2 regions of the Mesorhizobium sp. ESP-6-4 genome follow, and region 1 is predicted to be linked to the other one. Evidence: predicted binding sites of a transcription regulator. Region 1 holds the regulator's gene; the other holds the start of a gene.
What was found. The regulator LexA, encoded in region 1, represses DNA repair genes until DNA is damaged. The targets are predictions, from matches to a motif close to TGTTCNNNNTGTGTTCNG.
Positions count from the first base shown of each region.

Region 2: LB523_RS02705 (ATP-dependent helicase) is a predicted target of LexA. The motif match lies at 3,615-3,632, and genes of this name have one in related genera.

Region 1 is NZ_JAIUGS010000010.1:45,434-53,124, forward strand. Features, by position in the region: gene gltX (glutamate--tRNA ligase) at 1-1,183, opposite strand, end outside; gene LB523_RS18890 (ComEC/Rec2 family competence protein) at 1,286-3,751, shown strand; gene lexA (transcriptional repressor LexA) at 3,788-4,522, opposite strand; gene kynU (kynureninase) at 4,957-6,204, shown strand; gene LB523_RS18905 (alpha/beta hydrolase) at 6,252-7,082, shown strand; gene glp (gephyrin-like molybdotransferase Glp) at 7,131-7,691, opposite strand, start outside.
Region 2 is NZ_JAIUGS010000001.1:600,178-607,868, reverse strand. Features, by position in the region: gene LB523_RS02715 (hypothetical protein) at 1-59, shown strand, start outside; gene LB523_RS02710 (glucose/quinate/shikimate family membrane-bound PQQ-dependent dehydrogenase) at 1,178-3,490, opposite strand; gene LB523_RS02705 (ATP-dependent helicase) at 3,673-6,426, shown strand; gene LB523_RS02700 (Panacea domain-containing protein) at 6,475-6,963, shown strand; gene LB523_RS02695 (hypothetical protein) at 7,174-7,691, shown strand, end outside.

The DNA of each region.
Region 1 (7,691 bases):
CATCCGCGTTGAGCAAGCCCGCCGCCTTCTCGTCCAACGGCAACGGCCGCTCGACGAACAGGAACGCCGCGCCGTCGATCAGTTCCACAAGAGTTTTCGCCCGCTCCTTGAGGCCGGGCATGGCGGCAAGCAGTTGCGCCTTGCGCCTGTCATCGAGCTTTGCCGCGAGCGCCGGGCCGCCTTCGAGATAAGGCAAGGTGGCGACGAAGATGTGGAACAGCGCCCGGTCCTCCATCTTGCGCATATGGACGCCGTTCAGCGCCTCGAGTTTGGCGAAGTCGAAGCGGGCCGCGCCCTTGTTGACGTCGCCGATGTCGAACCAGGCGATCATGTCCTTAATCGACATCACCTCGTCGTCGCCATGGCTCCAGCCGAGCCTGGCCAGATAGTTGAGCAGAGCCTCGGGCAGGTAGCCCATGGCGCGATATGCCTCGACGCCGAGCGCGCCGTGCCGCTTCGACAGCTTGGCGCCGTCGGCGCCGTGGATCAGCGGGATGTGCGACATCGATGGCACGTCCCAGCCCATGGCGTTGTAGATCACCGTCTGGCGCGCGGCATTGGTCAGGTGATCGTCGCCGCGGATGATGTGGGTGACGCCCATGTCGTGATCGTCGACGACGACGGCATGCATGTAGGTCGGGACGCCATCGGAACGCAGGATGATGAAGTCGTCGAGATCCTTGTTGGGGAAGCGCACCTCGCCCTGCACGCGGTCGTTGACGATCGTCACGCCCTCGGTCGGCGCCTTGATGCGGATCGCGCCCTTGACGCCTGCGGGCGCCTCGGATGGGCCGCGGTCGCGCCAATGGCCGTTGTAACGCGGCGGCAGGCCCTTGGCACGTGCGGCCTCGCGCATCGCCTCCAGCTCCGCCGGCGTCTCATAGCTGTAATAAGCCTTGCCCATGCGCACGAGCTGCTCCGCCACTTCGCGGTGACGCGGCGCGCGCTCGAACTGCGAGACGGCTTCGCCATCCCAGGAGAGGCCAAGCCAGGTCAGCCCGTCGAGAATGGCAGCCGTAGCGGCTTCGGTGGAGCGCTCGCGATCGGTATCCTCGATGCGCAGCAGCATCGTGCCGCCGGTGTGCTTGGCATAGAGCCAGTTGAACAGCGCCGTGCGCGCCCCGCCGATATGCAGGTAGCCTGTAGGCGAGGGGGCAAAACGGGTGACGACCTTGTCGGACATGGAACTCTCGAGGAAGCGCTGAAAAATGCATGTTTCGCGCAGACTTCCACGCGACCGGCGTTCATGTAGCATAGGCGGTCTGGGGCGCAAGGGGCAGACCCGATGGCTGGACGTGGCCGGGGCGCGGAGGAGGGCGGGGGAACGACAGCAGGCGTCAGCGAACGCCTGATGTTTGCTCATGCCGTGCCCGCTGAGGAAGCGCCGCTTTCGCTTCCGGCGCCGCGCCCGCCAGCTGAGCTTCTGCCGCCTGGCGGCGGCACGTTACCGCCAGCCTCGCCGACAGCCAATGTCGGCCGGATCCGCAGACAGCTTGGCCGCGTTTCGCTTCCCGCGTTGCGCCGAAGCATAGGCACAGCGGCCGCGACCGAGCTCGACCGCGGCGTCGGCTTCCTGCTGGTACCGGCGTTCCTGGCCGTCGGCGTGATCTGTTACTTCTCGCTGAGCGCCGAGCCGGACCTCTACAGGCCGCTTGCGGCGGTCGCCCTGATGGCGGTCTGCGCGGCGGTCTCGCGTTCCCGGCACAGAACGCATCTTGTCTTCATGGCGGCGTTTTTCTGCGCCTTGGGGTTTCTCGCGGCCAAGCTGGAGACCTGGCGGATGGCGACCCCGATGCTGGGTTCCGAAATCCAGACACGGCTGACGGGCCGCCTCGTCACCGCCGAGGCGATGGCCAACGGCCGTGTCCGGCTCACCATAGATCTGACATCCACGGAACGTCCGAAGCTGCGCTACGCGCCGGACCGCATCAGGCTGTCGGCGCGCAGGATCCCCTCCGGCATGGCGGCCGGGTCGATGCTGACCGGCTATGCCAAGCTGCTGCCGCCGACAGGTCCGGTTCGGCCGGACAGCTACGACTTTTCCTTCGACAGCTATTTTGCCGGCATCGGCGCCAGTGGCTTTTTCCTGGGCGATCCGAAACTTGTCGCGCCGACCCCCAGTGCGCCAACGGAGGTGCCGTTTGGCGCACGTGTGGCATCGGCCGTAGAAAACGCACGCGAGGGAATTGCCGACCACATCAGGAGCAGCATCGGCGGTTCCGAGGGCGAGATCGCGGCGGCGCTGATCGTCGGCGTTCGTGCCGGCATTCCGGACGAAATCAACGAGTCGATGCGGCGGACCGGCATCTACCACATCATTTCGATCTCCGGCCTGCATATGGCGCTGGTCGCCGGCACGATCATGGTCCTGCTACGCGGCACCTTCGCGCTGTTTCCGGATTTCTCGTCGCGCCGGCCGGTGAAGAAATATGCCGCTGGCATCGCGCTGGCGTCGATCGCCGCCTATCTCGTGATCTCCGGCATCGTGGTGGCGGCCGAGCGAAGCTTCATCATGCTTGGCGTGATGCTGGTCGCCGTGCTTTTCGACCGCGCGGCGCTGACCATGCGCAACCTGGCGATCTCTGCCATCGCCGTCATCCTGGTCTCGCCGCATGAAGTGGTCGGCCCGAGCTTCCAGATGTCCTTCGCCGCCACCGCCGCCCTGGTCGGCGCCTATGCCGGCTTTGCCGACTATCGCGCCGGCAAAACGACCGCGCCGCCGGCAAAGCGTTCGTTTCTCGGGCTTCTATCGCGAAAACTGGCAATTGGAGCGGGTGGCGCCGCCGTGACGTCGCTCATCGCGGGCAGCGCGACATTGTTGTTTGCCATCTGGCACTTCCAGCGGGTGTCGCCGCTCAGCCTGCTGGCCAATCTGGCGGTCATGCCGATCGTCTCATTGGTCGTCATGCCGTTCGCCGTGCTGAGCGCGCTGGCCATGCCCTTCGGCTTCGACGGCCCTTTCCTTTTTGTCATGGGCAAAGGCCTGACGGCGATGATCGCCATTTCGGCATGGATTTCCGAGCGCTCACCGGTCGACGCCGTTGGGCTGATCTCGATCCAGTCGGTGCTGCTGGCGACGGTCGCGCTGGTCATCGCGACCATGGCTACCACTTGGCTGAGGCTTGCCGCCGTACCTTTCGCGCTCGCTGCGCTGCTGGCCATTCCGCACGTCCGCACACCGGACGTGCTTATCTCGGAGGATGCGCATCTGGTGGCGATGCCGATCGGCGGCGGCGAGCTTGCCGTCAATCGCGAACGCTCCAACGAGTTCACCACCGACAACTGGAAACGGGCGCTGAAAGCCGAGGAGATCGTGCCGCCAGAAAGGTTCGCCAAAGATACGCTGGACATTGCCGATCCCGTCGACCTGCCGCCCGGCTCGCCCTTCTATTGCAGCGGCGATCTCTGCATCGGTCGGCATCCTTCCGGCGCGATCGTCGCGCTCGCCGAGACCCGCGACACCGCCCGGCCGGCCTGCGGCTTCGCCGACCTCATCGTCATCAACGACGCCACGGCCTATAACCCGTGCCGCGATCCGCGTGTGCTCGTCGTCACCAAGCGGCAGCTGGCGCGCGACGGCAGCGCCGCCGTTTTCTTCGATCCGCAATCGGCAACCGCGCGGCCAACCGTCCGCTACGCGGTCGTAGAACCATACCGACCCTGGCACGAGCAGCGGAAATACACGCGCGAGGCGAGGGGACTGGCGCCCTATAAGCAGCCGGAAAAACCAGCCGCCGCACCGGCCCAATAGATTGTCGTCCGGGCGAAGAAGGCCGGGCAGTTCTGCTCAGTAGCGGCGGATAAGTCCGACGAGCTTGCCCTGAACCTTGACCCGATCCGGTCCGAAGATCCGGGTCTCATAGGCCGGGTTGGCGGCCTCGAGCGCGATCGAGGCACCCTTGCGGCGGAAACGCTTAAGCGTCGCCTCCTCATCGTCGACCAGCGCCACCACGATCTCGCCCGGGCTTGCGGTGTTGGCATTGCGGATGATGACGGTGTCGCCGTCGAAGATGCCGGCCTCGATCATCGAGTCGCCCTTGACCTCCAACGCGTAATGCTCGCCGCCCATGATCATGTCCGGCGGCACCGAGATCGAATGCGTCTGGTGCTGGATAGCGTCAATCGGCACGCCGGCGGCGATGCGGCCCATCACCGGAATGGATACGGCCGCCGCGGCCTCGTCGTCATTGCTTGGCGTCGGGGTGCGCGATGGCGTCGTCGGCTTGACCTGGCGACTGAGATTGCCTTGGCCGCCCTGGATGACGCTCGGCGAAAACTTCTTCGCGGCATTCAGGCCAGGCGCGATCGAGTCGGGTAGGCGCAGCACTTCCAGCGCGCGCGCCCGGTTCGGCAGCCGGCGAATGAAGCCACGTTCCTCCAGCGCAGTGATCAGCCGGTGGATGCCGGACTTGGAGGCAAGGTCGAGCGCCTCCTTCATCTCATCGAATGATGGAGGAATCCCGCTCTCCTTCAGGCGTTCATGGATGAACATCAGGAGTTCATGTTGTTTGCGCGTCAGCATCGGCGGCCCCCACGGGTTCTGAAACCAGAATCAGAAAAACAAACCCAGAACAAACACTATCTGTTCCAGTTGTGTTCCGCAACCGTTTAAAGTTTAGTGAATTTGTTAAGGCTGCCGAAACAATGTCGCATCCGGTGATGCCCTGGCCGCCCCTTGTAGACAGCGGCATTGATTCCGCTCGATTTTGGAGCTTCGGTAAGCTGAAACAAGAGCGCCGACACGATCACGAAGCCGCGGATGGGATCACGTCGGCTCGTTCCGTAAGCGCGCGGCAGCGTGAACGAAACGAATCCAAAATGCCAACCTTGGCGAAGTTCCGGTCCGCAGTCTTCGCCGTCTATGGACCAGCTAACATAGGACCAAAGGTTCTTGCCCTGTCGCCGACGGTGGTGAGACAACCCCCTTGGCCAGATCGAAATGGAGGCGGCAGCACAATGAGGGGAATTCCTGATCTCGCCGAAGTCGAGGCGATGGATGCCGCGGATCCGCTGCGCGCCATGCGCGATCGCTTCGTCTTGCCGGAAGGCATCATATACCTCGACGGCAATTCGCTGGGCGCCGCTTCGGTGGACGCCTTCAGCGAGATCGAGACTGCCGCGAGGCAGGAATGGGCGCGGGATCTCATCCGCGCCTGGAACACCGCCGGCTGGTTCGATATGCCCATCGAGCTGGGTGACCAGCTAGGACGGCTGATCGGCGCGAAACCCGGCCAGACGGTCGTTTGCGACACGACTTCGATCAACATCTACAAGGTCCTGCATGCGGCACTTGCAATGCGGCCCGAGCGTTCGGTGATCGTTGCCGAGGGCGACAGCTTTCCGACCGACCTCTACATGGCGGAAGGCGTCGCATCGACGCGGCCCGGCACGGTGCTGCGGCTCGAAGGCACCGATGCCCCGACGATTGAGGAACTGGTTGACGATCGCGTCGCGGTCATCCTGGTCAACCACGTCAACTACAAATCCGGCCGGCTGCGCGACATGGCGGCGCTCACCCGCAAGGCTCATGAAGCCGGTGCGCTGATCGTCTGGGATCTCTGCCACACGGCGGGTGCGCTGCCGGTGGATCTCGACGGCTCGAATGCCGATTTCGCCATCGGCTGCACCTACAAGTATCTCAATGGCGGGCCGGGCTCGCCAGCCTTCATCTACGCCGCGAACCGCCATCACCGCGACATTCGCCAGCCGCTCAGCGGCTGGTGGGGCCATGCCCGGCCTTTCGCGTTCGAGCAGGGCTACGCTGCGGGCACGGGCATCCGGCGGTTCCTGTGCGGAACGCAGCCGGTGCTGTCGATGCGCGCGCTGAAAGGGGCGCTGGATCTCTGGAACGATGTCGACATGAGGGCCGTGCGGAGAAAAAGCGTCGCGCTGACGGACCTGTTCATCCGGCTTGTCGAGGCCAGATGCGGCGGCTTCGGTCTTGAGCTGGAGAGCCCGCGCTCAGGCGCTGAGCGCGGCAGCCAGGTCTCGTTCGCCCATTCAAATGGCTACCAGGTGATGCGCGCCTTGATCGAGCGCGGCGTGATCGGCGATTTCCGCGCGCCATCCACCATTCGTTTCGGCTTCACGCCGCTCTATGTCGGCTACCGCGATGTCTGGAATGCAGTCGAGGTGCTGCAGGACATCCTGCGCACTGGCGTCTGGCAAGACGCGCGCTTTGCCGTCAAAACAACCGTTACCTGACTTTGAATCGGCGATGCCGAACAAATGATCTGATCGCGGAGATACCGTTGCTGGGACATCGTATTGTCGACTGGGATGACGCCTATGCAAATGGCGCCAATATCGCCGGCGGCGACCGCTGGCCGGCGGCGTGGGATGGGCCGGCGCGGGCATTCCGCGAAAGGCTGCAGTCAGAGGGCAGGGCGCGGCTCGATGTTATCTACGGCGAAGCGCCGCGCAATCGCTTCGACCTGTTTCTCCCGTCTGCGGCGCCAAAGGGGCTCGTTGTGTTCATCCACGGCGGCTATTGGATGGAGTCGGACAAGAGCTCCTGGTCGCATCTGGCTGGAGGCGCGCTCGGCCGCGGCTTTGCCGTCGCCATGCCCTCCTACACGCTGTGCCCGCAGACCAGGATCAGCGGCATAGTCGGCGAGGCCGCGGCAGCGATCGAGAAGGCGGCGGCCATGGTCGATGGTCCGCTGATGCTGACCGGGCACTCGGCCGGCGGGCATCTCGCCAGCCGGATGGTGACCACGGTCTCACCGCTATCATCCGATGTGGCGCGGCGCATACGCCAGGTCGTTTCGATTTCAGGCCTGCACGACCTTCGGCCGCTGATGTTCACAGCGCTGAACGAGACCCTGAACATCGACGAGCCGGAAGCGCGGAGCGAAAGCCCGGCATTGTTGCGGCCTCGACAGGGAGCCTGCATCACCTGCTGGGCCGGCGGCGGCGAGCGTGCGGAATTCCTGCGCCAGAGCGCGTTGCTCGCCAACATCTGGACCGGGCTCGGCGCCTCCACCCGTTCAGTGGTCGAGCCGGACCGGCATCATTTCAACGTTGTCGATGGCCTCGCCGACCCGGATCATCCTCTGACCCGTATGTTGATCGACGAATAAGAGTTACGATCGACTTCGTCGACGTATCAGGATCGACCTCGTAGACGCCTAGCGAAGCATGAGCACGCTGCATTCAGCGCCGGCTTCCGCCGCCGGCGCAAAGGGCTCGCGCACGATCAGGCCGTTGGCGTCGGCGAGCATCCGCAGCATCGAGGAGTCCTGGATTCCGAAAGGCGTCGCGACCAAGGTGCCGGCGTCCTCGCGCACGACCGCGCGCACATAGTCCTGCCTGAGGTCGTTGGCTCGCATCGCAGTGCCAAGCCGAGCCGTTCGCATATCCTGATGGTGATCGCGGCCACCGAGCCGGGCAAGCAGCGGCTTCAGGAACAGTTGCGAGCAGACAATGCTTGCCACCGGATTGCCGGGCAGGCCGATGCAGCGGATATGGCCAAGCCGGCCAAACATCAGTGGTTTGCCGGGGCGCATGGCGATTTTCCAGAAATCGAGCTGCATGCCTTCGCCGGTCAGCACGCTATGGACGAGGTCGTGGTCGCCGACCGAGGCGCCGCCGAGCGTGACGATGACATCGGCGTCCGCCTCGACCGCTTTCCGGACCAGCGCGGCAATCGCCTCCTGGCGGTCGGCGGCGATGCCGAGATCGAGCGCGAG
Region 2 (7,691 bases), on a different contig from region 1:
ATCTGACCAACCAGGTGCTGGATCAGGTGCCCAGCTTGCGGGGTCATCTCGGGCTTTGAAGCATTCCGAACCGGTTTTGAACGGCTCGGCCTTTCGACGGCAAAGCTGATCCGCTTTCTGGCGACCGAAGGCCTCCCACCGGCGAAATCGATTAGTCCACCTTATGGGGAACAAGATAGTTCGTAGTTTTTGTGCCTCGGGTGACTGTTAGGGCGGAATATCCAGGCGGCGGCGAATTGGTAACCGTGGCGTCAACCTCCCTGCATCGGCCAATAACTTCGCCGACAGGGGACTTAGCCAAACGATCCGCCAAGGCCGCTCTGCATTCATCGGCGGAGTAGATTTGAGGCGCGATTTCGAGTGGCCGACAAGCCCACCCCGGACTGCACGAAAGCAAAACCAATATCGCTGACGCCTCCGGTCCCATTTCGTATTTTCCTTAACGCTCATCCGACGTGACAAAGGACAGTGCGATCAGGTCATCAACGTCGATGCCGCCGCGACCATTGTCCAAAATGTCGGCGAGAGTTCCCGACCTACGCCGACTGGCAGTGCCTTTGGAAAGGGCCAGCTTAGCCGAGTAGCCAAGGCGCAATTTGGTCTTGCAGTCATCGCACCTGAAGATGCTTACCGCCTTGAACCATGAACCGGTTTTGATGGATCGGCGAGTGGCAGTTAGGGCACTCGTAACGGATGCTGACGTCCCGCAACTCATTGGAAATCGACACCGTCTACCTCTTGCCCGCCCCTCAACGGAGGCCCGCCACCCTGGGGGTGACGGGCATCCATAAACTGGCGATGAAGGGACTCATGTCCGCCAGTCGGGGACACAATGAGATAGTGGGCTATATGTTTCGTCCTTGGGACCAATGCTTGTGATGTGCGACTTCAGTCGGAACCGATAGCCCGACTGGGGACTTGCGCCAGGAACGAACCAACCGACCCTCCGTTGACCCACTGCCGGAGGCTCCCGCTACAGCGGTTGAGCACAAAGCAGAGGCTCCAGCGCTGGCGGGTTACGCGCTGGAGCCGTCTTAAAAGGTTGGAGCGAGAAAATGAAAGACTATCGGAACAGTGTCCTGGAGGCTCGTTGGCTTCTCGCCGTACCCGCGTCGCTTCTCCTGACCGTCCTGCTGGCCGGCTTCTTGCTTTCGTAGCAGGCCGGCCTCGCCTTGTCCTATTTCGGCAGCGTGTAGGCCATCACGTAATCGCCTGGCTTGGTGCCGACCGAGCCGTGGCCGCCGGCGACGATGACGACGAACTGGCGGCCGTCGGCCACCGTATAGGTCATCGGCGTCGACTGGCCGCCCGCCGGCAGCCTCGCCCGCCACAGCTGCCTGCCGGTGGTGAGGTCGTAGGCGCGCAGATAGTCGTCCACCGCGGCGCCTAGGAAAGCGACGCCGCCCGCCGTGATCATCGGCCCGCCGATGCCGGGAACGCCGACCTTGAGCGGCAAAGGCAGCGGCGTCATGTCGTAGACAGTGCCGTTGCGGTGCTTGTAGGCGATGTTTCCCGTCTTGAGGTCGACGCCGGCGACATAGCCCCAGGGCGGCGCCTGGCAGGGAATGCCGAGCGGCGACAGGAACGGTCCCATCACCACCGCGTAAGGCGCGCCTTCATTGCGGTTCAGCCCCTGCTCGCTGCCCTTGGTATCGCCCGGCGGCGGCACGTCCGCGCGCGGGATGAGCTTCGAGGTGAAGGCGAGGTAGGTCGGCATGCCGAACATCACCTGCCGCACCGGATCGACCGCGACGCCGCCCCAGTTGAAGACGCCGAAATTGCCGGGATAGATCAGCGAGCCCTGCAGCGAGGGCGGCGTGTAGCGTCCCTCATAGCGCAGCTTCTTCAATTCGATCCGGCACGCCAGCTGGTCGAACATGGTGATGCCCCACATGTCGGCGCCGGTCAGCGGCTTGGGATTGAAGGACAGGTCCGAGGCCGGCTGCGTCGGCGAGGCATGATCGCCCTCGATCGCGCCGCCGGGCGCCGGCACGTCCTTCACAGGGATGATCGGCTCGCCGGTGCGCCGGTCGAGCACGTAGAGATCGCCCTGCTTGGTCGGCCCGACCAGCGCCGGCACGACGCCGTTCGCGGTGGTGATGTCGACCAGCGACGGCTGCGCCGGCACGTCCATGTCCCACAGATCGTGATGCACGGTCTGCCGGACCCAGCGCAATTGCCCGGTGTTGAGATCGAGCGCGGCGATCGAGGAGGAGAATTTCTCGACATTGGCGCTGCGGCCCATGCCGAGCTGGTCCGGCGTCTGATTGCCGAGCGGAACGTAGAGCAGTCCCAGCTTCTCGTCGGCGCTCGCCGTCGACCACATGTTGGGCGAGTTGTGGGTGTAGGTTTGCCCGGCGGGCAGCGGCGTCGTCACGTCCGGATTGCCGGAATCCCAATTCCATAGGAGCGCGCCGGTGCCGGCGTCGAAGGCGCGGATGACGCCGGACGGTTCCTCGGTCGAATAATTGTCGTTGACCGCGCCGCCGACGATGATCTTGCCGCCGACGATCAGCGGCGCCGACGTCGAATAATAATAGCCCGACTTCGGATAGGGCATGTTGGCCATCAGGTTCAAGGTGCCGCCCTCGGCGAAGGACGGACACACCTGCCCGTTCGCGGCGTCGAGTGCGATCAGCCGGGCGTCGGAGGTCGGCAGATAGATGCGCGCGGCGCAAGGCTGGCCGGGGGCGATCTTGGCATCGGCATAATAGGACACGCCGCGGCAGGTCTGGTGCTGGCGGTTGGGGTCGAGCTTGATCTTCGGATCGTAGCGCCACTTCTCCTTGCCGCTCGCGGCATCGATGGCGATGGCGAAATTATGCGGGGTGCAAATGAACAGCGCATCGCCGATCTTCAGCGGCGTCACCTGATAGGTCGTCTCGCCGATATCGTCGGGGCCTTTCACGTCGCCGGTGCGATAGGTCCAGGCCGGCTGCAGCTTGGCGACGTTGTCCGGCGTGATCTGGTCGAGCGGCGAATAGCGCTGGCCGAAGGGCGTGCGGCCGTAGAACTGCCACTCGCCGGCCGGCATGTCGCCGCCGAGATTGGCGGCCGTCGCCGCCTTTTCGGTGCCCAGCGTGCCGCCGATATCCATGGGATCGGCGGTCATCGAATAACCGGCGACCGCGAGCGAGGCGAGCACGGCCAGGATCAGCGGCGCGCGTCCGTCCGGCCCCCGCAGCCCCCGCCTTGCCCACGGCGTCAAAAGCCACAAGGCGATCAGCACGATGACGCCGCCGCGCGGGCCGAGCTGCCACCAGTCGAAGCCGATTTCCCACACCGCCCAGCATAAAGTGGCAAGCACGAACAGCGCGTAGAGCCAGAGCGAGGTCGACCGGCGCCTGAACAACAGCCAGGCGGTGATCAGGAAGATCAGGCCGGCGATCAGGTAGTACCAGCTGCCGCCCAGCGCGATGAGCCAGATGCCGCCGCCGCCGAGAATGAGACCGATGAGGAAGAGGACGAGGGAGGTGATGGTGACAGCCAAGACGGTGCTCCTTCGACTGTTGCGCCTTTGCGGCCGCTCTGAGGCGACGGCGCGCCGTCCCTGCCCCGCCGGCAGCTTTCCCTCGCTCGCTCCGGCTGTCAAGTTGGGGGCAGACACGCGAAACTAGAACAAAACGTAGACAGTTCTGGTCTTTCGCTGCCGAATCACTACATTCGGGAGCGATGTCGGGCTTTTCCGAAGACATGCCTTTTTTCGATGAACCGAATGCGCGGCCGGCAGCGGCTCCATCCGGCATAGCCGCGCGCGCCATGGCCGCCCGCAGCGGCCAGAACGGCGTGCCCGATTATCTCAAGGGCCTGAATCCGGAGCAGCGGCTCGCCGTCGAGACGACCGAAGGCCCGGTTCTGGTGCTGGCCGGCGCGGGCACCGGCAAGACGCGGGTGCTCACCACGCGCATCGCTCACATCCTTGCTACCGGCAGGGCCTTTCCCTCGCAGATCCTGGCTGTCACCTTCACCAACAAGGCCGCGCGCGAGATGAAGCAGCGCATCGGCATCCTGATCGGCGAAGGCAATGTCGAGGGCATGCCTTGGCTCGGCACCTTCCACTCGATCGGCGTGAAGCTGCTTCGCAGACATGCCGAGCTGGCCGGGCTGAAATCGGACTTCACCATCCTCGACACCGACGACGTGGTGCGGCTGATCAAGCAGCTGATCCAGGCCGAAGGGCTGGACGACAAGCGCTGGCCGGCCAAGACATTCGCCCAGATGCTCGACAACTGGAAGAATAAGGGCCTTGGCCCGGACGAAATAGCGGAAGGCGATGCGCGCAGCTTCGGCAACGGCAAGGGCCGCCAGCTCTACAAGGCCTACCAGGAACGGCTGCAGACGCTGAATTCCTGCGATTTCGGCGACCTGCTCTATCACCCGATCCGCATCTTCCGCGCCTATCCGGACGTGCTGAAGGACTACCACCGCAAGTTCAAATACATCCTCGTCGACGAATACCAGGACACCAACACCGCGCAATACATGTGGCTGCGGCTTTTGGCGCAGAGGCCGGGGACTCCGAGAAATGGGGCCCCGGGCGGCCGCGCACCGAGCGCATCGAAATCGACTATCGATAGAACAGAAGGTGGTCACTACAGACCACCAGTTCCCGAAGAGGGGCCGTTAGCCCGCAGCGATGAATGGGACGTTTCGGCCGAAGGCCGCAAGCCCGACTGGGCGTCCGAGCCGTTGCGAGGCCCCCGCGGAGGGCCCGCGCCGGCAGGCGCGGAACAGCCCGTGAGCGTGAATATTTGCTGCGTCGGCGACGACGACCAGTCGATCTATGGCTGGCGCGGCGCCGAGGTCGACAACATCCTGCGCTTCGACAAGGATTTTCCGGGCGCCACCATCATCCGGCTGGAGCGCAACTACCGGTCCACCGCGCATATTTTGGGCGCCGCCTCTCACCTCATCGCCCACAATGAGGGCCGCTTCGGCAAGACGCTGTTCACCGACCGCGACGACCCCGAGGATGACAAGGTCCACGTCCACGCCGCCTGGGACTCGGAGGAAGAGGCTCGGGCCATCGGCGATGCCATCGAGGCCTACCAGCGCCAAAAACACAATCTCAACGACATGGCGATCCTGGTGCGCGCCTCCTTCCAGATGCGTGCCTTCGAAGACCGTTTCATTACGCTGGGCCTCAATTACCGCGTCATCGGAGGCCCGCGCTTCTATGAGCGCCTGGAAATCCGCGATGCGTTGGCCTTCTTCCGCGTCGTCGCCAATGGCGGCGACGACCTCGCCTTCGAGCGCATCGTCAACGTGCCGAAGCGCGGATTGGGCGAAGCCACCATCCGCCAGATCCACGACACGGCGCGGGCCATGCGCGTCCCCATGCTGGAGGCCGCCGCAACGCTTGCCGAAAGCGACGAGCTGAAGCCGAAGCCGCGCGCGGCGCTGCGCGAGGTCGCAGCCAATTTCGAGCGCTGGCAGAAGGCGCTGGAAACCACCCCGCACACCGAGCTCGCCGAGACCATCCTGGAGGAAAGCGGCTACACCGACATGTGGAAGAACGACCGTTCGGCGGATTCGCCCGGGCGGCTGGAAAACCTCAAGGAGCTGATCCGCTCCATGGAGGAGTATGAATCGCTGCGTTCCTTCCTCGAGCATGTCGCGCTGGTGATGGAGGCCGAGCAGGGCGAATCGCAGGATGCGGTCTCGATCATGACCCTGCATTCGGCCAAGGGCCTCGAATTCGAGACCGTCTTCCTGCCCGGCTGGGAGGAAGGCCTGTTCCCGCATCAGCGCGCGCTGGATGAAGGCGGACGCTCCGGCCTCGAGGAAGAGCGCCGGCTCGCCTATGTCGGCCTGACGCGGGCGAAAAAGAACCTGCATATCTGGTTCGTCTCCAACCGCCAGATTCACGGCCTGTGGCAATCGACGATCCCGTCGCGCTTCGTCGACGAATTGCCCGAAACCCATATCGATATCGCCGACAGCGGCAACAGCTACGGCGGCTACGGCAATCCCTATGGCGGCGGCTCGTTCGCCTCCGGCCGCGGCGGCGGACGACAGAACCCCTATGGTGCCTCGCGCTTCGACAATATCGGCGCCAAGGACCAGGGCAGCTTCTCCAACACCTATGCCACGCCCGGCTGGCAACGCGCGCAGGCCAACCGCACCGAGGCGACCGACCGCAACTGGGGCACGCGCTCCGGCCACCAGGTCGAGCGCATCGGCTATGGCGAGACCGATTCAGGCTACGGCGCCGGCCGCACCAGCGTGAAGGGCCGCACCATCGAGGGCGAGCTGGTCGCCAAATCCGTCGCCGACACGCCATCCGCCTTCAATGTCGGCGACCGCGTCTTCCACCAGAAATTCGGCAACGGCAACATCGCGGCCATCGACGGCAACAAGCTCACCATCGATTTCGACAAGGCCGGCCAGAAACGCGTGCTGGACGGGTTTGTCGCGCCGGTGTGAGAGCTTATCGATTTGTCCTAAAGGAACAAATAGGGTACAATCGCTTGCATGGCTTACGACTCACGATATATTGCAAATTTGGTGCTTGATCGTGCGGACGCCGAGGGGCTTGGAATTACGAATCTTGAAATCAACAAGATAATCTATTTTTTGCATTCTACATATCTGGCAAATTTTGATAGGCCATTAATTGATGCAAAGATAGAAGCCTGGGACTATGGTCCAGTAATTAGAGAAATATACTCAGAGTTTAAGCGATTTGGAGCTTCGGATATTAGTGCAAGGGCCACAAGATTAGACTTAAATTCTCTAAAGAGAGCGCCAGTGTACGAAACCATGAGTAGTTCAGATGAAACTTTCTTGCATCCGCTGATTGATAAATACATGCATTTGGGGGCAACTAAACTCGTTAATATGTCTCACGAAAAAGGTGGACCGTGGGACCTAGTGTATAATGCTTCGGGGAGGAGCAATCCTGGAATGGAGATAACCAACGATCTCATTCAGCGATACTTTTTAAGGCAAACCCGACATTAATGAGGAACGCTCGTGCAGATAAGCAAACTTAGTAGGCCTCCCTACGCTCACAATTGGGTTCGTTACGTTTTCCCTGATCGTGTTCGAACTACCAAGGAACTCGTCAGGTTCGCAACGGGTGTTCCGACCACCACATATTCTGCAGCGTCGCCGATTATTCGAGATCGAATTGTTTATGGGTTAGATCGGCGAACAGCGTTAATCGCAGCAATGTCCAAAGGACGCGCAAATAGTCGCGGCATTGTCGCCGAATATGTTACGGCGTTTTATGACTACGATGAAAAAAGAGGTTACTTCGGCAAGCCCTGTTTTGACGAAATAGTTGAACCATTTCGAGTTGGTAAGGGTCTTGTCGTTCCCGTCAAGCCCCTGATTACCATCGTTGAGAATGGACTACAGGTTCCCATTTTCACTGTGGGTTGGGCGAATTTCCCGCTGACCAAATGGCAAATGCGTCTGCTTGCCACAATTTTCGAAGACGCGGTCTTCTCGCTTACCGACTTTAGAAAATCTCCTGGCGAATTTCTCTGCTTCCCAAAAGTTGGGAAAGGTGATGCATCTAAGCGCCAGCCTCTGGTCTGGAGACGCGGTGATTTTGAGCTTCTCTCAAGAAATGAACTTCGCGAGTGCCTTGATGAATTTTTGCTCGCGCTGGAAGATGCGAAAATAATTCTAGAGGCAGCACTTCGGAAAGAAAAGGCTGAAGCCCCCGCTGCGGAAGAAACACC